2 regions of the Cellvibrio sp. genome follow, and region 2 is predicted to be linked to the other one. Evidence: predicted binding sites of a transcription regulator. Region 2 holds the regulator's gene; the other holds the start of a gene.

Region 1 (18,009 bases), on a different contig from region 2:
TCCTGTTCAGTTTTATTGAGCTAACCCGCGCCAATACCTGCGAGGCAGTGTTGGCGTGGCAGCCAACGCAATCTTTGAATTACACGGAGCTGCGCAAATGCCAATTGGCGGCCACAGAGGGGCAGGGTTTGTATGTGTTATTTCGCCCGGCGGCAGCTGCCGAGCAAAGTTCACCAGCCAGTTTGCGCCTGACCATTAGCCTGCAAGCGCAGGATTTGCAGGTGCATATCTTCAAACAAAAAGGCGAGCTGGCTGCGCTGATGCAGCCGGTGTTATTGCCGCTGCCGCATAACTGGCAAGGTTTTGCGTCGCATCATTTGCTGGATCAAACCGGCAAGCCCAAATCCAATGTGGTTCATCTTCGGCCCCAGCGCGGAGGGCGGCGTGGCCGTAAGTAATGATGCGAGCAACTTCTCGTCCAGATCGCCTTTGGCTCGCGCTGCGCTTGCCGGATTTACCTGCCCACGCGCTTGCGATTGATCTCCACCATGATGCCGCTTTAGCAATTCTTGAGCAGCGGCATGTGATCTGGGCAAATGCTGCAGCTATAGCCAGAGGTGTAGTGCAGGGCATGGATGCATCGACCGCGCAGCTATTGAGTGGATGTGTTCATCAAGAGCGCGATCTTTCATCTGAGCAGCGGTTATTAGCTGAACTTTCAGCTCAGTTGTATGCGTTTACCCCTTATATCGAAACCTATACGAGCAAACAGGTTCCCCAGTCAGGCTTGTTGTTGGAAATTTCCAGCTGCTTAATGTTGTTTGGTGGTGTACACGCGTTTGTTGAAAAAGTCCTGCAATTTTTTGCCGCAAAAAATCTGACTCTGGCGATAGGCTTGGCGCACTCGGCGCAAGCGGCTTGGCTGTTATCCTTTGTTCATTACGATATTCACGGCAATGAAAGCAAACCGGTTTTTGTGGAGCGATTGCAGCAATTGCCGATTCAGTTGTTGCATGATTATCCCGCTCAAGTTGATACGCTGGAAAAAACCGGTTTTGTAACTTTCGGTGATATTGCACGGCAAATTGCGGCGCAATCGATCAGCAGTATCAAAAAGCGGTTCGGGCAAGAGTTCGCAAAAACACTATGCGATATTTTTGGTATCGATCAGGATTTTCAGCAATCGTCATTGTTTGAAAAACCGGTGGTGATGTATAAGCCGCAGGAGTTTTTTAATGAAGAAATCCAGTTTGAATATCCCATCCATCAAATTGACCAGCTGCAAGTGCCGGTCGAACATTTGTTGCAGCAATTAGCCGATTTTTTACGCAAGCGCCAATGGGAAACCCATCAAATTGAATGGACGCTGGCCGATATTTATCACAGCAAAGAGGTTATGGCGATTTACGCCGATACAGCGCAAAGCCACTGGCAATTATTTTTTGACCTCACCTTGATCCAATTGGAAAACCGCGACCTTCCTTTTGAGGTGGATACGCTCACATTGAGTTGTCGCAATATCCAGCCCATTCAAACGCACTCGCAATTGTTGGAGTTTGATTCCAGGCGCAAACATAATAGCCAGGCATTTACGACGACTGCTGCAAAGTTAAAAGCCCGGTTGGGTGATGCCTGCATTTACAAGCTCAGCTACCGCGATAGTTATATTCCCGAAGAAAGCAATCAGCTCATTGCACTTAACCAGCCATCTAACCAGAAATTGCCAGATCGCCATTTAGCATCGCTGCGGCCGTGTTGGTTATTTAAATCGCCGATTGAAATTGAAGTGCGCAAGCGGGGATTGTATTGGCGTGGATATTTAACCTTGCTCTCTGGCCCTGAGCGCTTGCAAGGTAATTGGTGGAAAGCGCCAAGTGCGCGCGATTATTTTTTAGCACAGCGCAACGATTATGTGCGCCTCTGGGTGTTTCGCGATTTGCACAAAAAGCAGTGGTTTGTGCAAGGTATTTACGGGTAGTTTTCCATGCGCTACGCCCATTTATTCAGCACGACCAATTTTACGTTTCTGACCGGTGCTTCGCATCCGCCGGAATATGTGCATCGCGCTGCTGAATTAGGTTATGACGCGATTGCGATTACCGATGAGTGTTCATTGGCTGGTGTTGTAAAGGCCTTTGTTGCAGCGAAAGAGTTGGAGTTTAAATTAATTGTAGGTAGCCGTTTTACGCTCAGTAATGGCATGCGTTTGGTCGTACTTGCTCCGACGCGCACTGCTTATGCGGAACTCTCTGGTTTTATCACGCTTGCGCGTCGCCGTGCATCCAAGGGCGAATATGAAGCGCATTTTGAAGATCTGCGCTTCCGCTTGCAGCATTGTTTAATCATTTGGTTGGGGCAATTAGGCAGCGATATTATCGAACCGGAAACGGTGATCGATCAACTCTATAACGCCTTTAAACATCGGTTATGGATTGGTATTGATCATCAATTATGGGGTGGGGAGCAAGAAGTATTTCCGCGCTGGTTGGCGCTCAGTCGCAAGAAAAATATTCCGCTGGTTGCGTGTGGCCATGCGTTGATGCACAGCAAAGAGCGCAAACCACTACAAGATACCCTCACTGCTATTCGGCACAATACTTCTATAGATGAGCTAGGCACACGGCTTGAACCTAATGCCGAAGCTTATCTTAAATCCCTTGAGCAATTGGCGCGGCTGTATCCTGATACATTATTGCAGGAGACTTGCACAATCGCTGATTTGTGTACTTTTTCTATGGAAGAGTTGTGTTATCAATATCCTGAAGAGTTAGTTCCTGAAAATTACACGCCCATTCAATATTTACGCAAGCTAGTCTACTATGGAAAACATGATCGTTGGCCCAATGGTGTTCCTTCTCATGTAGAAGAAACAATTGAAAAAGAATTGCGTTTAATTGAAGAAGAAAGCTACGAATATTTTTTCTTAACCGTTTACGACATTGTGCAGTTTGCTCGTCAGCAGAATATTTTATGCCAAGGACGAGGTTCTGCAGCCAATAGTGTGGTGTGTTATTGCTTGTTCATTACAGAAATTTCACCTGACAAAATCAAGGTCCTATTTGAGCGCTTTCTTTCCAAAGAGCGGGATGAGCCACCGGATATTGATGTGGATTTTGAACATTCCCGCCGCGAAGAAGTTATTCAATATATTTACACTAAATACGGGCGAGAGCGCGCCGCTATTGCAGCGACTGTTATCACTTATCGTTCACGCAGTGCTGTGCGTGATGTGGGTAAAGCCTTGGGCATGGAAGATACATTGGTTGATTTACTGGCAAAGTCGCTCGCATGGTGGGATAAGCCTGTCGATCTTGTTAAACGAATTGAAGCTTCCGGTTTGCAAGTGCAACAACAAGTGTTGAAGCATTTTTTTATTTTGGTAAGCCAGATTCTCGGTTTTCCCCGGCATTTATCCCAACATGTGGGGGGATTTATTATTGCGCAAGATAAAATTAGCGATTTGGTTCCTATCGAAAATGCATCCATGCCAGATCGCACCTTAATCCAATGGGATAAAGAAGATCTTGAAGCTATGCGTTTGCTCAAAGTTGATGTGCTGGCATTGGGAATGTTGACGGTATTGCGTAAAGCGCTCGATTATATCCATAGCTACAATCCGGCTATTCAATCATTAAAAGATATTGAACCTGAAGATCCCGCTACCTATGAAATGCTGTGCGCAGGCGATAGCGTAGGAACTTTTCAGGTTGAGTCGCGTGCGCAAATGTCGATGTTGCCGCGTTTGAAGCCGAGAAAGTTTTATGATTTGGTAGTACAAATTGCGATTGTTCGCCCCGGTCCAATTCAAGGTGGCATGGTGCATCCCTATCTGCGGCGTAGGAATGGACTTGAAGAAGACGACTCGCCCAACGATGCGATAAAAGAAGTATTAGGCGCAACGTTTGGAATTCCTATTTTTCAAGAGCAGGTCATTCGCCTTGCGATGGTGGCCGCCGGTTTTACCGGCGGCGAAGCAGATCAGTTGCGTCGCGCTATGGCAAGTTGGGGGAAAAACAGTACGTTAATGAAATTTGAGAAAAAATTTATTGATGGGATGTTGCAAGGTGGTTACGAAATGGATTTTGCCATTCGCTTGTTTGAGCAAGTAAAAGGTTTTGGTGGCTACGGATTTCCCGAGTCCCATTCTGCGAGTTTTGCGCTGCTGGCTTATGCCTCATCCTGGATAAAATGCCATCATCCAGCAGCATTTTATTGTGCGTTATTAAATAGCCAACCGATGGGATTTTATTCGCCATCACAATTGATTCAAGATGCGCGGCGCCATGATATTGCAGTATTGCCGGTAGATATTAATTGCAGTCACTATGAGCATCGATTGGAAAAAGTTGCAGCGTCTGTTTCTTCTCACCCATTTGGAATACGCTTGGGTTTTTGTGAAATAAAAAATCTGGATCACAACAAGGCACAATTGTTGCAGGTATGGCGAGCTGAAAAACCATTCAGTTCTCTACAAGATCTTTCTCGACGCTCAAGCTTAACAGCCATCGATTTGCAATATCTTGCATCTGCCGATGTGTTGCGCAGCTTAGCCGGTGACAGGCATGCATCGCGTTGGGCTGCAGCGGCGGTTAATCCTTTTTCTGAATTGTTGGATGATGCAGAAACTACTGATCAGGATGATTTGTTTACGGCTGCCCCGACGATTGAGCAGGATGTATTGAATGACTACGATACGCTTGGCTTGAGCTTGCGCCCGCATTTGATGTCATTGTTGCGAAATGAATATCCATTTAACCGTTGTAAAACATACGCTGAACTTAAAGATCTCCGTCACGGCAGTTTTGTCCGCGTCGCCGGTTTGGTGACCGGACGGCAGCGCCCCGGTACTGCCAGCGGTGCATTGTTTTTAACCTTGGAGGATGAAACCGGGAATATCAATGTCATTGTGTGGAAGGGCACCCAGGAAACATTTCGCCAGGCTTTGCTGACGTCCAGATTATTGTTAATCAAAGGCACAGTTGAAGTGAATAACGATAATGTTTCCAGCCCGGTGGTTCATGTTATCGCAGGCCAATTACATGACTATTCAGCGCGTATTGATTCTTTGTCGCTAAAATCGCGCGATTTTCATTAGTATTTACTCTCTCTATCAATACCTGCAACGAATGATTCGATTTCTCCTTTCACGTTAGCTACCGCACAGACCTTTTTTCTCCTGGCTGCGATCATTATTAATTTGTGATGGTGAATTTCTATGCCCTACATTGCTGCTTATCTCGGTGCGGCGGTTGTATTTTGTGTAATGGACTTTGTTTGGTTAACCCTGATCGCTAAAAGTTTCTATCAATCACACATGGGGGAGCTCATGTCCGTAGAAGTCAGAATCGTTCCGGCGATAATTTTTTATGTGTTGTATCTGGCAGGATTGGTTTTATTTGCTATCAGCCCGGCACTGCGCGAGCAAAACTGGTTAATGGCCGTCGGTCTGGGCTTGGGATTAGGTGTTATTGCCTATGGCAGTTATGACCTGACCAATATGGCAACTTTAAAAGGTTGGTCTTTATCCCTCACGTTAGTCGATATTGCGTGGGGCGCTTTTGTCAGTGCCGTTTCTGCGCTGGCAGGATTTTATGCGGCAAGAATATTTGCCGGACATTAATATTCATTAATAGCGGAGTAGGCGATGTCTAAAGCACCGGAAAAAGTGGCATTTGCCATGGAGGTAAACAGCAAAATCAACGCGTTGATCGAATGGATTATTGCAAACAATCCTAACAACGAAAACTCTTTACACAAAGATGCCTTTGCAGGCGTGCAGGAGGAGTTTCGCAAAATTGCTTGTGGGCTCGATGCGCAAACCTTGGAGCCTGAGCCTTCTGAGGGCGGAGCCCAATACGTGAGCGTTACTCCCGCGCCTTGGCCGTGATTTCTCCTATTCTTTGTAATGAAGAGTCCATCTCTTTTGCTCGCAGGTGCTAATGGGTGTCTCGGGGAGTTATTTGATGTATCTGCGGAGCCTGAAGAATTAGTTGTTTAGCTTTTGTCGTGCTTGAATTTAACTTCGATCACACTGGATAAAAGTTAATACAAAAAATCTTCTATCTGGATGAGCTGTTTAATAAGCTTGCAAAGGAGAAGGCGATGAAGGAAGTTTTTCGGCGATGAGGTATTTTTTTACAGCAATAATAAAGTGGTGTCCCCACCAGGAATTGAACCTGGATCGCCCGCTTAGGAGGCAGGTGCTCTATCCATTTAAGCTATGAGGACTTGATGGGTTAACGCGAAAAAACCGGTGTAGGAATTTACCAGCTGCGCTAAGCGGCGGGCATTGTAAGAAGTTTTTCTACAGAATCCAAGGTGTAAACCTATTTCAGGACGGGACATTAAAAACAAAAAAGGGCACAACCCCAAGGTTGCGCCCTTTTTGTTATGTGGTGATCAGGCCTTGGCGACTGTGTAGGAGGAGGTGTACTGGGTTTTAGCACCCTGTGCATTATACAGTGCTGGTGCTGCAACTTTACCTCGTAGCAACCCGAGCAGATGACTTAGTGTTTGTTGGGAGCGTGCGATCATTTTGCCGTTGATGTCGTTCATTTTTTGGCAGTCTTCAAACTCACTTACCAGCATTTTCCATTCATCGCGCAGTGGTAGCGTGGCTGCATTGCGCTGCAGAAATAAATCCCAACCATTTGCATTAGCCGGTAAGCTGAGTGCGTTCAGTATTTGCTGACGTTGCTTGGCGCTGTTATTTAACTGCTCGACCAGTATGGCCTTTTGCTCAATAATTTGTGGGAGTTCATCTTGTTTGCGCTGTTCAAGCAAGATGCGCTCTTGCGCTAACAAGTGTTTGAGTTGGGAAATAGCAGCAGAATCCTGCGTAATCATCTGGCGCAGTAAAGTGATATCGAGAGACATAGCAACCTCTTCATTTTGGGGTGACACAAATTAAATCGAGCGAATCAAAAACACTCCGGGGGAGAGTGCGTTTAACTCCTAAAGCAATTCTTAGCCCAGAAGATCGTTCTGGTTGAGCATATTCTCAGCAATACGCTCAGCGTTGATCTCGAAGCGGCCTTCAGCGATTGCGCGTCTAATTTCGGCGACTTTATCCATATCAACATCTGGCGCATTATTGATTTTGGCCTGCAGGCGCCCCAAAGTTTGCGCTTCTTGGCTCAGCACCACCTGATCACCAAGGCCCTTGTTTGCGGGGGCAATATCGGCAGGAACAGGTGCTTTTGCCTCACCCGTGTTCGGTGTTGCGGGCTTGCTGCGGGTACCTTTGGTGCCCACAGAGTCCAGTGAGTTGTTGGTGTTAAAGTTCATTTTGTTCCCCTGTTTGCCAATGGCGATTAACCCCATCAGCGATTAACTGTAAAAATGCCGCGGTTGCTATGTCGTGACAAAGGATCCTCTTTAATCTAGCCCAACGCTGTGTATTTAAAGAGTCCCTAGCAGGCTATCGGCCAGCTGTTGCTTAACTTTAGCAATAAATTAAAAAAACTTTCACAATTCAGAGGGTTTGGACTACCCCTTGCCGAACAACTATCCCACTGATGATTCGCTCAGATGAGTTATTGCGCACCCTGATTGTTTGACCTATGCGGCCATCGGTCATTGCGGTGCCTGCGCTACTGACTTTGATGCTCCCCGCGAGCGCTTCCAAGATGATAATTTCACCGCGCTTAATCGCAGTGGGGGCATCGAGAGCGGCAGATTTAAAGGGTTCGCCCCGGCTAATATTCCGCTTTGCTTGTTTGCCAATAATGTCGCTGGTGGTGGTCAGAAAAGCCTGCCGGATATCACTGATATTCATCAATTGGCTGGTAATGTGCTCGCCGGTGATTAGCTCGCCGCGAGCGATATTGCCCTGCGCCACAGGCGTTGGGCGGTAAATATTGACCTGTGCCGGGACGTGTACTGACCATTTCTTGCCGCTTTCGCACGTGGCTTTAACGCTAATGTTTCCCCCGTAACCTGTCGTGTCCTGAGTGGTGAATATGGGTGGTGATGCGCAGGTCTCCAGGCGCAGGCGGTTGTCCAGATTGCTTACGCTGATGTCGATACGTTCATGCTCAATCGTTGAATACTCTTTCGCCAAAAAACTGGCAATGTCCTGTTTCAATTGCAGTGGTGGATAAACTGGTGCGGCACCAATAGTGGACGAGTAGGTGATCAATAGAGCTGATGCAGCAGCTACGCCCGAACTGTGGCGCAAAATATTCCGCAAGAAAGTTCTGTAAAAACTAGGAAGTTCCATATTTTGTCCTATCCTCAAGGGTAAGAACTGAGTGCCAGTCTGGATCATTAACGACTAAAGCCTGACACTTTTTTGCCGCTAAGCTGCTTTACTAAGCATCAAAGCAAATACTGTGCCGTATAGCTGTGGCCAATTTGCAGATGACCTGAGCCGGAAATTTGAGAATAAATGAGGTAATTGCATGGCTGGTGTAATGGATAGTGTCAATCAGCGTACACAGTTGGTTGGGCAAAACCGTCTGGAGCTCCTGTTGTTTCGGCTTGGCGGTCAGCAGTTGTATGGCATTAACGTCTTCAAAGTAAAGGAGGTGCTTCAGTGCCCGCAACTCAATGCGATTCCTGGTCGTAGCTCGGTAGTGCGTGGTGTTGCCCATATCCGTGGTGGCACCATACCCATAATGGATATGAACCTTGCGATTGGCCGCCGCGAGTTGCCGGATATCGAGAGCTGCTTTGTCATCATCACCGAGTACAATCGCACCGCACAGGGTTTTCTGGTGCGGTCTGTTGAACGCATCGTCAATATGAATTGGGGCGATATTCATCCACCACCAAAGGGAGCAGGCCGCGAGCATTACCTGACTGCTGTCACCCAGGTTGATGGGCAATTGGTGGAGATTATTGATGTAGAGAAAATCCTTGCCGAGGTCTCACCGGCGCGAGAAGAAGTTAGCGCAGGTGTGATTGAAGACGGTATCGCCGATCGCGTAGTACAAAAACATGTATTGATCATTGATGACTCGACTATCGCGCGCAAACAAATCCAGCGTGTAGTTGAAGGAATGGGAATTAAAACCACTGTCAAAAAAGATGGCGCAGAAGGTTTCCAATACTTAACTGACTTGATCAAAGAAGGAAAAGATCCTTACGCAGAGCTCATCATGATTATCTGCGACATCGAAATGCCGGAGATGGATGGTTACACTTTTACAGCTGAGGTGCGCAACCATCCTGAACTGAAAAAACTGCATATCATCCTGCACACATCTCTCAGTGGTGTATTTAACGAAGCCATGGTGCGGAAGGTGGGGGCAGATGATTTTCTCGCGAAGTTCCATCCGGATGAGCTGGCAAAACGCGTAAATGATCGCGTCCTGGCGATTACCGGTGAAAGTTTGTTGCCACCTGAAGAAGCCTGACTTTGTATTGCCGTTGCGAATTGACGCGCGGCAATTGTTTTACATTGGAAGCCTATGATTAATAAAGAGTCACCTTTTGCCAAACCGGTGGGCCGAGACAATATTGACCAGGCCGAGTTTGATCAATTCCGTCAATTCCTTGAAGACGCCTGCGGCATTTCGCTGGGCGATAACAAACAATATTTAGTAACCAACCGTATTCGCCGCATTTTGGAGGAAAATAATATCGCGTCATTTGGTGAATTGGTGCGCGCACTAAAGCTGGGGATCAACCGCAAATTGAAAGACCAGGTGGTCGATTCCATGACCACCAATGAGACTTTTTGGTTTCGCGACATCTATCCCTACGACCATCTTAAAAACACCTTGCTGCCGCAACTGATGGCAGGCAATAACCGCATGTTTGGCCCGGTACGCATTTGGTCTGCTGCTTGCTCATCGGGGCAGGAACCTTATTCCATCAGTATGATGGTCGAGGAGTACAAGCGTCAGGCGATGGGTAATTTGGCGCGGCAGGTGCAAATTGTGGCGACTGATTTGTCATCGACTGTCTTGGATCAGGCCAAGCGCGGAGAGTACGATAAGCTGTCGGTCTTACGCGGGTTATCTGCCGAAAGATTAGAGCGCTACTTTGATAACCCTACACCTGTTGTCTGGCGAGTAAAAAGTCTGGTGAAGGAGCGTATTGATTTTCGCTCACTCAACTTGATGGATTCCTACGCTGCATTGGGCAAGTTCGATATCGTTTTTTGCCGCAATGTGTTGATTTATTTCAATGCCGATTTGAAGCGGCAAATCCTGCAAAAAATCCACGCCTCCTTAAAGCCGCAAGGCATTCTCTTCCTTGGTTCGTCAGAAGGTTTGGCCGGTGCGGCTGATTTGTTTGAAATGGTGCGCTGCGAGCCGGGTATTCTCTACAAAGCGATTTAGGCTTTTCAGTGCTATTCACTTTCCTGAAACCGGGCTTTTTTCCCGGTTTTCTTTTTTTGGGGCTATTTGCCGTTCCCTTGCAGCTTGTCTCCATGAGCGGAAAACCTTTGCCGCTTGGCTATTGCCGCTTTTAAAAAGCCACCGAAAAAGATTTTTATAATCCTTTAAAAACAATGGTTTATGTTTGTTTTTGACCGTTGGCACAGGCGTTGCTTTGTTGTAAATAACAAAAGGTCACAACCGCTTTGGTTGCCACCTGTCATCTCTAGAAGGCGAACCTGATATGTCTATCTCTTTCGACAAAGCACTCGGCATCCACGAATCAGCGCTGCACTTTCGCTCTGAGCGCGCGGGTGTGCTGGCAAATAACCTCGCCAATATTGATACCCCGAATTTCAAAGCAAAAGATCTGGATTTCAAGCAGGCGTTGAACCAAAAGATGAATGCATCCCAAGGCTTTGATCTCTCTACCACCCAATCGCGTCATATTGATGGCAGTGGTTTCTCAACAGATGAAGGCGACGTTCTCTATCGCACACCGCAACAGCCATCCATTGATGGCAACACAGTTGAAGATCAAATTGAACACGCGGAATACATGAAAAATGCCTTGGCATTCCAAGCGAGTTTTCAATTTCTAAACAGCAAATTTACCGGGTTGCGCACAGCGATTCGCGGCGAGTAAAACCGTTATTAACTTTTGGTGGGCGTTTTTTCTGAACACATTTTGTAGGTATTGAATCATGGCACTTGGAAATATTTTTGATATCGCTGGCACCGGTATGAACGCACAAAGTTTGCGTTTAAATACCACCGCCAGCAACCTGGCGAATGCGCAATCAGCCAGCTCCAGTGTGAATGAAGTCTATCGCAGTCGCCAGCCGGTGTTTGCTGCTATCCAACAAGACGCCATGCGTGCCAGCGTTACTGAAGGCGCTTACAGTGATAACGAAGTTGATGCGGCAGCGGGCGTACAAGTGCTCGGTATTGTAGAGAGTGATGCACCGCTGCAACGCCGTTATGAACCAACGCATCCAAAGGCGGATGAAGAAGGTTATGTGTATTACCCCAATGTGAATCCGGTTGAAGAAATGGCGAATATGATTGCTGCATCGCGTTCATTTCAAATGAATGTCGAAGTGATGAATTCAGCCAAACAAATGGTTCAACGCGTTTTAACGCTTGGTCAATAAGGGGCTGAATCATGACTGTATCTAATGCAACAGCAACTAACAATGTTGCCGACAATCTCAGCATCACTAAAAAGCAAGAAACAAAAAAGAACACCAACGAACTGGGGCAGGCTGCGTTTCTTGAATTGATGATCACGCAAATGAACAATCAAAATCCATTAAGCCCGCAAGACAACAGTGAATTTGTGGCGCAACTGGCACAGTTCAGTTCAGTGGAAGGTTTGGAGCGTTTAAATACCAGCTTCAATAGTTTTATGTCTAATAATGCGCTGCAAGCATCGTCCTTGGTTGGTCGCAGTGTGACGGTGGAATCGGATACCAGCACCTTGGTAAAAGGAGGAATTGTAGCAGGCAGTGTGGACCTATCTTATCCCACCAAGGATATGAAAGTCAGTATTTATGATAGTACCGGTTCGCTTGTACAAGCTATCCCTGTTGGCGATGTGCCCGCTGGGGAAGCTGTATTCCGTTGGGATGGTCAGAATCTGGAAGTGAATGGTGAATTGCTGGATTGGGAAGCCGATGAAGATTCGGTTGCCGCCGCCGGTAAGTACCGTTTTGAAATCACAGCGACCCAAAATGGAAAATCTGAAGCGCTGAATACATCGCTCAGCGCCAACGTGAATAGTGTGACTATTGGTGAAAATGGTGCGCTTATTTTGAATCTTGCAGGTATAGGTGCAGTCGATGCCAAAGATGTAAAACAATTTAATTAGTGATTGTTGGGCTTGGAATTTATTTTATTTAAAAATAGTTACGTTAAAAGTTGGCTGAATAGTTTCTAAAAGTTGCGTCATAAATTACAAAGTTTTTAGCCATTAATCGTTATGGTCGAGGTGTAATATGTCTTTCAATACAGCGTTAAGCGGAATTCGTGCGGCCAATACCGATCTGCAAGTGACCGGTAACAATATCGCCAATGCCAGCACCATTGGTTTCAAATCCTCGCGCACGGAATTTGGTGACGTATATACCAGCACCTTGCTTGGTGGCGGTTCAAACACCGCTGGTAGTGGCGTGACTATTCAAAACATTCGCCAGCAATTTACTCAGGGTAATTTGAAATTTACGCAAAATGAATTGGATATGTCGGTCAATGGTGAAGGTTTCTTTGTAGTGGAAAAAAATGGTGAGCGTCTGTTTACCCGTGCAGGTACTTTTGGGTTGGATAAGGATGGTTACATCGTCAATGGTACAAACGCGCTGTTGCAAGGTTTCGCTGCAGATGCAGATGGTAATGTTAGCGGGGTATTGGGTGACTTACGTGTTGATGTAAGTTCACAGGAGCCTCGTCAAACAACGGCTGTACGTGCATCGCTCAATCTCGATTCTAATGAGTTGGTCCTGGAAACTACTGGCTCTGAATTTACGACTAATGGTGCTGGCATCAATTTGGCAAAATTGGGCGCTAAAGTTGCTACAACCACCAACTTGAATGTCGGCGATATTACCACCGGTTTTGTTCCTATTACCTTCAGCCCCACCAATACAACAACATTTAATATTACCCGCATAGATCCAACAGGAACTGTTATTGACGATGTGGATTTGATTTTAAATTCAGGCGCTGCAACGTCTCCCGCAGCGCTGGCCAATTTAATCAACTCTGCCAACTTTGACAATCCATCAGCTGTGAATGTGCAAGCCTTCGTGGACGATATAACTGGTGAGTTATCGTTTCGCGATATGGCAACCGGCGTTGCGTCTACTATCACTATCACAGTAGATCCAACATCGGATGTTAACCCCTTAACAACGGCACTGAGTGCTGTGGATAGTGCGGTTCCCGGTGTTGCACATCCTACTGCCCATACCCAGGGTATCCCCAAGGTTACCAATGATTATGGTTCGCAGACATTGATTATTCGCGGCCCCAATGGAACTGATCTTCCCTTTATCAGCGAGTATGGTGCAGGTGCTAATAAAACTGCGTCGGCGTTGAATGCATTGGCGGGAGTTTCGGCCACTGCGACTACGACTGCGACTTTATTTGCCGATGATCCTTTAGCTGTTCCGCCGAAGGTATTTTCCAATAATGGCTCATTCAAGTTGAATGGGGTGTTACTGAGTGACACTACCAATATGTCAGTCTTGATGGACGAGATTAATGATTTGAGTTCATCAACGCTTTTTGGAATTTCGGCGGATCTGGATGACGATGGTAATTTGGTGGTCACTTCGGCAACCGGACGCGATCTCGAATTTGCATTTGATGCTGCCGGTGGTTCGGCTGAAGTTCAAGGTTCACAGGGCGCTGCACAGATTGTGAACGATGATGTGAATGCGGTAGTTGTTGGCGGTACTGTCACAGTCACCATGCAAGAGGGATATTCCGTTTTAAGTAGCACCCCCACTGTGCCAGTCTTTGGTGGAAGCATGTTTGGTTCTATTAATATCCCTAACTTTTTCACTCCAATCCCCATTAATGCATTTAGCCCCACTGATCAGAAAACCTTTAACCATGCAACATCTACTACTGTGTATGACAGTTTGGGAAACGCGCATGTTATGCGCCAATACTTTGTAAAACAGCCTTATGACGCGGCAGATCCTGCTACGTCAGCTAACCATTTGAAAATGTATGTACAAATTGATGGCCAAAATGTAGGTGATCCTGATCCGACTTTGCCGTCGCCCCAAAATACTGAGCCGACAATGGCATCATTCAACCTTCATTTTGCCCCGGACGGCACGATTGATGAGTTCGCAACTGATGCGATTCTTATTTCTAACTGGACTCCATTGGGTGAGGATGGCGAACCCATAGGCGCGCTGGCTCCATTGAATGTTTTGCAAGGTGGAACAATTCCGGTGGCAGAGCCACCATCAAGCTCCAACTTTTTAATTGATCTAGCGGGTAGTACGCAATTTGGTAGTGTATTTGCCGTAGAAGAGTTGGATCAAAATGGTTACGCAACTGGCCGTTTGGCCGGGTTGGATATTAGCAATACCGGCATTGTATTCGCGCGTTTTACCAACGGCGAGGCACAGGTATTAGGGCAGGTGGCGCTGGCCAACTTCAGCAGTGTTGAAGGATTAAAACCAGTAGGTGATACCATGTGGGCACAGACATTTGAAACGGGCGAGGCGATTATTGGTGCGCCTGGTTCTGCGCAATTGGGCAATATTACGGCCGGTGCTGTGGAAGAGTCGAACGTGGATTTGTCTGAGCAGTTAGTGAACCTGATTATTGCGCAACGCAATTATCAAGCGAATGCAAAAACCATTGAGACAGCTAACGCCACCACACAAACAATCATCAACCTTCGTTAATAGGTTGGATGGGTGGAGCTCAGCAATACCCATCAATATCTACCCTGGCCAAGCGGCAAACAGCGGAAGCAGTTTGCCGCTTATTTATTCCGCTGTTTTTATGCTCCGCGTTTGCCTTGTGTTTATTTCAGATTTTACTATTAATATCAATGGTTTAGATTTCATCGAAAACTGCCTATTTACTTGGCATCGCTCTTGCAAAACCTCCAGTAACGGCAAATCTGCCAAAAAACTAGCGGTGAAGAATCGCGCTAGGTATTACTGGAGTACAGATCGTGGACAAAGCCCTCTTTATCGCTATGACCGGTGCCAAGCACAACATGCTGGCACAAGCCAACCGCGCCAATAATCTAGCAAATCTCAGCACAACCGGTTTTCGCGCTGACTTTGAGCAGTCGCGCAGTATGGGAGTGTATTACGGTGATGGCCAGCCAACCCGAGCCTATGCGATGACTGAATCCCCTCGCGCAGACTTCACTTCCGGCTCAATGATCGCTACCAACAATCCTCTTGATGTTGCTATTCAGGGAAATGGTTTCATTGCTGTACAAGCACCTGATGGCACTGAAGCCTACACCCGCGCCGGCAACATGACGGTGGACGCAACAGGCATGCTGCGTACAGCCAATGGATTACCGGTGTTGGGTGCTGGCGGGCCCATCAATATTCCCGAAAATGAAAAAGTGCAGGTGGGTGCCGACGGCATTATTTCTATCGTTGGGCAGGGGCAGGGGCCTGAAGCCATGGTGCAGGTGGGGCAAATCAAATTGGTGAATCCCGATATTCAGGCAATTGAAAAAGGCGATGACGGTTTATTCCGCCAGCGTGATGGGCAACCGGCATTACCTGCTGTTGAAGTCACTTTGCGTAGCGGCATGCTCGAAAGCAGTAACGTCAACGCGATTGAGGAATTTACACAAATTCTCAGCCTCGCGCGCCAATATGAAATGCAAGTAAAAATCATGAAGACAGCGGAAGAGAACTCAGCCAGTTCTGCACAGCTGCTGCAGATGTCGTAATTGATGTAAACATTTTTTTAATGCTTGTTCATATAACAAGTATTTAACCCGAGGAAAATATCATGCATGCCGCACTCTATGTCAGTAAAACCGGCTTGTCAGCGCAAGATCGTCAGCTAACCACTATCTCCAATAATTTGGCCAACACCAGCACCATTGGTTTTAAGCGTGACCGTGCCGTTTTTGAAGATTTACTTTATCAAAACCAGCGTCAACCGGGGGCACAACAAACCCAAGAAACTGAATTGCCATCGGGTTTGCAATTGGGTGCGGGTGTGCGTGTTGTTGCAACCCAAAAAGAATTTACCCAGGGTACATTGCAGGTCACTGAACAATCATTGGATGTTGCGATTGACGGCCATGGTTTTTTGCAAGTGCTCCAACCCGATGGAACTATTGCCTACACCCGTAATGGCCAGCTGCAAATTAATGGTGAAGGCCAACTAGTCAATGCCGATGGTTACTTATTAGAGCCCGCGATTATTGTTCCAGAAGGGGCCAACAAAATTACGATTGGCACATCGGGTACAGTCAATGCGTACACTCCCGGCCAGGTAGAACCCCAACAATTGGGTGATATTACCTTGGTAGATTTTATAAACCATTCGGGCTTGCAACCAATTGGTGGGAATTTATTTGTGGAAACTGTTGCGAGTGGAAACCCGGTTCAAGGCACTCCTGGTGAAAATGGTTTGGGCGTAATCAAGCAGGGCATGCTGGAAAATTCCAACGTGGATATCGTAGAGGAAATGGTGAATATGATTACCACCCAACGTGCCTACGAAATGAATTCCAAAGTAGTCTCTACAGCCGATCAAATGTTGCAATACATTACCCAAAATCTCTAATTGAGTGATTTGATTATGCGCGCTCTTTTGTTTCGTAAAAAACTCCTCACCAAACTGATTGTGGTTTTAGTTTCTATCGGCCTTGGTGGTTGTTTTACTAACAAAAAACCCATGCCAGATGATCCTGCCTATGCGCCGACAATCGCAGCCAATATGCCGATGCCGCAACGCACTGAAGGCTCCCTTTATCAAGCTGCTTATGGTCTTAATTTATTTGATGATCGAAAAGCACATTTTGTGGGGGACGTTATTACCGTCACCCTGAGCGAGCGGACCGTATCGAGAAAATCCTCTGGTGTTGCAACGGGTAAAAAAAGCACTGTGGATTTTAATGCGGGGCCTTTATTAGGCGTTAATCCAACGATTAAAGGTAATGAGTTAACCACCACACTTGAACAGGATCGCACCTTTGATGGAAGTTCCGATGCCGATCAAAGCAACAGTTTGCAAGGTAATATCACCGTTACTGTTGCGGAAATTTTACCTAATGGAAATTTGATTGTTCGTGGTGAAAAGTGGATCACACTCAATCGTGGCGATGAATTTATCCGCATCAGCGGTATGGTGCGCCCAGACGATATTGCACCGGATAACACTATAGTCTCGACTCGTTTGGCAAATGCAAAGATTTCTTACAGCGGTACCGGTGAGTTGGCCAATTCCCAGTCCATGGGATGGTTGTCGCGTTTCTTTAATAGCGATTTATGGCCTTTGTGATTTGGTATAAGTGTAGCTTTTTAACCTGAGGTATTTTTATGCGTAATTTTTTGTTTCTGATGTTTGGTGTGGCTCTGGCATTGAGCAGTGTTGCCCAAGCCGAGCGCATTAAAGATATTGCCAGTGTTGCAGGGGTGCGCGCCAACCAATTGGTTGGATATGGTTTAGTGGTTGGCTTGGATGGTACGGGTGACCAAACTACCCAATCGCCGTTTACCACCCAATCATTCAATAGCATGCTTAAACAATTTGGCATTACGGTACCGGAAGGTGCGCGGATGCAAATGAAAAATGTCGCGGCGGTAATGATTCAGGCGGAGTTACCCGCGTTTGCAAAACCAGGCCAGACTATTGATGTTACTGTTTCATCTATTAGTAACGCGAAAAGTTTGCGCGGTGGAAGTTTGTTAATGACCCCTCTTAAAGGTCTTGATGGAAAAGTTTACGCGGTTGCACAAGGTAGTTTGGTTGTGGGTGGACTCAGTGCTTCAGGTAATGACGGTTCAAAAATTACCGTGAACATTCCCAGCGCTGGTCGTATTCCAAGCGGCGCGATTGTTGAGCGCATGGTGGAAACTAATTTCGCTGGCGGCCAGCCAATTGTGTTTAATTTACATCGTGCTGATTTCACTACTGCCAATGCACTGGCAAAAAGCATTAACGCCATGCTCGGGCCTGATGTTGCTCGCCCATTGGATGCAGTTTCTATTATGGTCAGCTCGCCGGTAAA
Region 2 (3,949 bases):
CGCTTCTAACACTACATCCATTAATTCAGAGGTAACGGCGCGCTTTCCATTACGTAAAATATCAAACAAGTTTTCTGTCAAATGACAACATTCAACCATCGGGGTCAACGCCAAAAAGCCTGCGCCACCTTTTACGGTATGAAAACCGCGAAAGATTGCATTCAGCAAATCTTTATCTTCAGGGCGCTGCTCCAAGTCAACCAATTGCTGGCTGAGGCGCTCAAGGATTTCTCCCGCCTCTACCAGAAAATCCTGGAGAATATCCTCGTCATCACCAAAACTCATTCAACGTTCCTCGCGTGACCCGCAGACTTAAAAACCAAGACTCGACAATAAATCATCTACATCGTCTTGCCCGGACATTACATCTGCACGCTCTTTATTAATTTGTGGGCCTTCGGCTTCGACCTTGCGCTTATTCATAATTTCTTTGTCATGTTCGAGTGTCTCGCTGTCATTCGAAAGCCCAGCAATTTCCTCCACTTGACCTGCAATACGCACCAGACTGACCAGATCTTTTTCAACATCGTTAATTAAACCGATCACGCGCTTTAACACTTGCCCAGTTAAATCCTGAAAGCCCTGCTCCAGTACAATGTCTTGTAAATTTTTACTTAATTGCTCTGTGCCAGTAACCATCTGCCTGAGAAAATCATCCATGCGGTCATAGAGCTGGCGAAATTCATCAGGGCCCATTTCACGCCGCTTAAGCCGCGCCCATTCTCCACGTAAGCTACTAGCCTCTTGCCCGAGGTTCATCGCTATAGGCGCTGCCTCATCGACCATATCCATGGTTTTTTCAGCTGCTTTTTGTGTGAGATCAATAACGTAATTCAAACGATTTGATGCATCGTGAATATCTGAGTTGGCAATTTTAGGCGGCTCTTTGGTTAAATCCGCGTCCACATTAAAGTTGACAATAGCGTTGTGCAGACCGCGCGTTAAACGCCCTACCGACTGGAATATATGTCGGTCGCGCGCCTGAGTGATGGTGTGAATCAGCACCGATGCCTCTTCGAATTGATTGCTTTGCAATTTCTCCGCGAGCAGCTTGGCGCACTCTTTCAATTCGACAACAAATTCTTCGTTGAAAGATTTTTGGGGTTCAGATGCCATGACAACGCCTTATTTATTATTTGATCGAGCCACTTAACCTACGCGATCAAAAATCTTCTCGATTTTTTCCTTGAGTGCTTGCGCGGTAAATGGTTTGACTACATAACCATTAACACCCGCTTGCGCTGCCTCAATAATCTGGTCGCGCTTGGCCTCTGCCGTTACCATCAAAACGGGTAAGGTGCGCAACTTTTCATCTGCGCGAACGGCTTTCAGCAAATCGATACCAGTCATACCTGGCATATTCCAATCTGTGACTAGAAATTGAAAGTCGCCACTTTTCAGCATCGGCAATGCTGTAACACCATCATCCGCTTCATGGGTATTGGAAAAACCCAAATCCCGCAGCAAGTTTTTAATAATCCGTCGCATTGTTGAAAAGTCGTCAACAATTAAGATTTTCATATTCTTATCCAACGCAACCTCCACTCACCCTGACGGGATTTTCATTTAATCATAGTCTAGTAGGAGTTGAAGCTTCGGCCAGTTCCGGCGTATAAATCTTCAACTTTTAATTCGAATCATAGTCCAAATCGCTGAAAACACAGAGTTTTTAACAACTACCTTGCCATTGGAGCGATGCTTTTTGCTCGATTCGTTTGTTATTTAAACAATCATCAGCCCGATTGCCAATCTGCCAATTTATGGCGCAGCCGCGCGGCTGCCTGACTGTGGATCTGGCTCACCCGGGATTCACTGACCCCAAGCACCATACCAATTTCTTTCAGGTTTAGTTCTTGATCGTAATAGAGTGCCAGCACCATGCGCTCGCGCTCGGGCAAGAGGGCTATTGCCTTCATCAGCGCTTTTTTTAAGCCATCGCGCTGAATACCGTCGAGCGGGCTGACAAAGGCGCTGCTGTGCTCAGATGCATCAATATTGCTGTCTTCTTCGCCAAAGGTTTCTTCATAGCTGAATAGGCGGCTACCATTGGAGTCTTGCAGCATTTCAAAATATTCATTGAGCCCAACACCCAGCTCAGCAGCGACTTCACTGTCAGTCGCATCACGGCCGGTGCGCGCTTCAACTGCGGCGACGGCTTGGGAAACACGGCGTGCATTGCGGTGCACTGAGCGCGGCACCCAATCGCCGCGGCGCATTTCGTCAACAATTGCGCCGCGAATACGGATACCTGCATAAGTTTCAAAGCTGGCACCGCGGGAGGCATCGTATTTTTGGGAGGCTTCTATAAGGCCGATCATGCCAGCCTGGATAAGATCGTCTACCTGCACGCTAGCCGGCATGCGCATCATCATGTGATAGGCAATACGCTTGACCAAAGGCGCGTAGTCTTCAATATTGATCTGTACATCAAGTAAGGTTTTTTTATCGTACATGGCTAAACCATTGACTACGGCCATTGAGCACCTTCTTATCAGCAACAACCCTGCGTTTTACCAACAACTTGGCGGCACAACGTATTACATCCCTATTTTTTTTTGCATCTCTCTGCAAGCTAGCGCGCATTCGCAGCCTGCAATAAACGCTCTACAAAAAATTCCAGGCGCCCTGTAGGCGAGTTGGGCAGTGGCCATTTATCCACGACTTGTGCGAGTGCGCGTATGGCGACAGACGCTTTGGAAGTAGGTGCAAATTCCAGCAGGGATTTTTGTTTTTGTACCGCTTTGCGCACGTTTTCGTCGAAGGGAACCTGGCCGACAAATTGCAAAGTCACATCCAAAAAACGTTCGCATACAGTATTAAGCTTATTAAACATATTGATGCCTTCCTGCGGAGTGCGCGTCATATTCGCCACCACCCGGAAACGCTGCATGCCGTATTCTTTATTGAGTAATTTGATCAGTGCGTAGGAGTCGGTAATGGATGACGGTTCGTCGCAGACAACAATAATGACTTCATTGGCAGCGCGCACAAAACTCACCACCGTATCGGAAATACCAGCTGCCGTATCGATAACCAGGATATCAACCTGATCAGAAAGATCATTGAAGGCATTAATAAGCCCTGCGTGTTCAGCAGCGCTTAATTCTGCCATGCGTTGCACGCCAGATGACGCAGGAACAATCTTCATACCTGCAGGCCCACTTACCAGTACGTCCGCTAAACTGTGGGTGCCGGCAAGCACATCAGCCAGTGTGTGGGTCGCCCTGATACCCAGCAGCACATCGACATTGGCTAAGCCCAAGTCAGCATCCAACAACACCACACGCCGACGCAATTCAGCCAACGCAATGCTGAGGTTAACGGAAATATTGCTCTTACCTACTCCGCCCTTGCCGCCGGACACAGCGATCACTTGTACTGGTCGCATTTGGCTCATCTACACATAACTCCAAACCTATTTCTTCGAGTTGTACGCCCGGTTGCCGGTTGGGTCTTGGGGTACACAAATGGTGATCTGAGTATAGATAGGGATTGGAATTTCATCCGACTAATTTCAGTTTCACCGACAAATTCCTGTGGTTATAACTGCTACTGTTTAATCCCCACTGTTTAGGATACTGCCGTTGTTGGATTGGATTTAAGCAATGCGACGGCTTTTGATACCAATTGATGCGCACGTGCCACGTCCAAATTTTTGGGAATGTCTTGCCCGTCAGTGGTGTAGGCGATCGACAAGCGGTTTTGTATAGCAACACCCAAGGCTTCACCAATACTTGCCGTCTCATCCAATTTGGTAAGGATGCAACCTTGCAAACGCGCCGCGCCGTAAGCGTGTACTGATGCTTTCAACATTTGAACCTGGCTGTTGCACGACATCACCAGATAGGTTTTTACCGCTTGCTGATCCGCCAATGCTTTCAACTGCGCTTTCAAATGCGGGTCACCGTGGCGGAAACCAGCGGTATCGATTAACACCAGTGAACAATGA

The links. The regulator FliA, encoded in region 2, starts transcription of late flagellar genes. The targets are predictions, from matches to a motif close to TAAAGTTATNNNNNNNNCGGCCGATANCC.
Region 1: the regulator FliA is predicted to act here: its motif matches at 8,217-8,245, upstream of ACWA6V_RS02470 (chemotaxis protein CheV).

What each region holds. Positions count from the first base shown of each region.
Region 1 is NZ_JBRFPI010000021.1:3,789-21,797, forward strand. It holds gene imuA (translesion DNA synthesis-associated protein ImuA) at 1-398, shown strand, start outside; gene ACWA6V_RS02430 (Y-family DNA polymerase) at 398-1,918, shown strand; gene ACWA6V_RS02435 (error-prone DNA polymerase) at 1,925-5,035, shown strand; gene ACWA6V_RS02440 (DUF2177 family protein) at 5,156-5,560, shown strand; gene ACWA6V_RS02445 (hypothetical protein) at 5,585-5,827, shown strand; tRNA gene ACWA6V_RS02450 (tRNA-Arg) at 6,093-6,168, opposite strand; gene ACWA6V_RS02455 (flagella synthesis protein FlgN) at 6,340-6,816, opposite strand; gene flgM (flagellar biosynthesis anti-sigma factor FlgM) at 6,907-7,227, opposite strand; gene flgA (flagellar basal body P-ring formation chaperone FlgA) at 7,415-8,119, opposite strand; gene ACWA6V_RS02470 (chemotaxis protein CheV) at 8,343-9,299, shown strand; gene ACWA6V_RS02475 (CheR family methyltransferase) at 9,354-10,229, shown strand; gene flgB (flagellar basal body rod protein FlgB) at 10,513-10,914, shown strand; gene flgC (flagellar basal body rod protein FlgC) at 10,973-11,422, shown strand; gene ACWA6V_RS02490 (flagellar hook assembly protein FlgD) at 11,434-12,138, shown strand; gene ACWA6V_RS02495 (flagellar hook-basal body complex protein) at 12,266-14,695, shown strand; gene flgF (flagellar basal-body rod protein FlgF) at 14,971-15,714, shown strand; gene flgG (flagellar basal-body rod protein FlgG) at 15,777-16,562, shown strand; gene flgH (flagellar basal body L-ring protein FlgH) at 16,578-17,279, shown strand; gene ACWA6V_RS02515 (flagellar basal body P-ring protein FlgI) at 17,318-18,009, shown strand, end outside.
Region 2 is NZ_JBRFPI010000221.1:3,376-7,324, forward strand. It holds partial or broken gene ACWA6V_RS13790 (Hpt domain-containing protein) at 1-285, opposite strand, end outside; gene ACWA6V_RS13795 (protein phosphatase CheZ) at 313-1,116, opposite strand; gene cheY (chemotaxis response regulator CheY) at 1,150-1,533, opposite strand; gene ACWA6V_RS13805 (RNA polymerase sigma factor FliA) at 1,734-2,477, opposite strand; gene ACWA6V_RS13810 (MinD/ParA family protein) at 2,573-3,397, opposite strand; partial or broken gene ACWA6V_RS13815 (flagellar biosynthesis protein FlhF) at 3,571-3,949, opposite strand, start outside.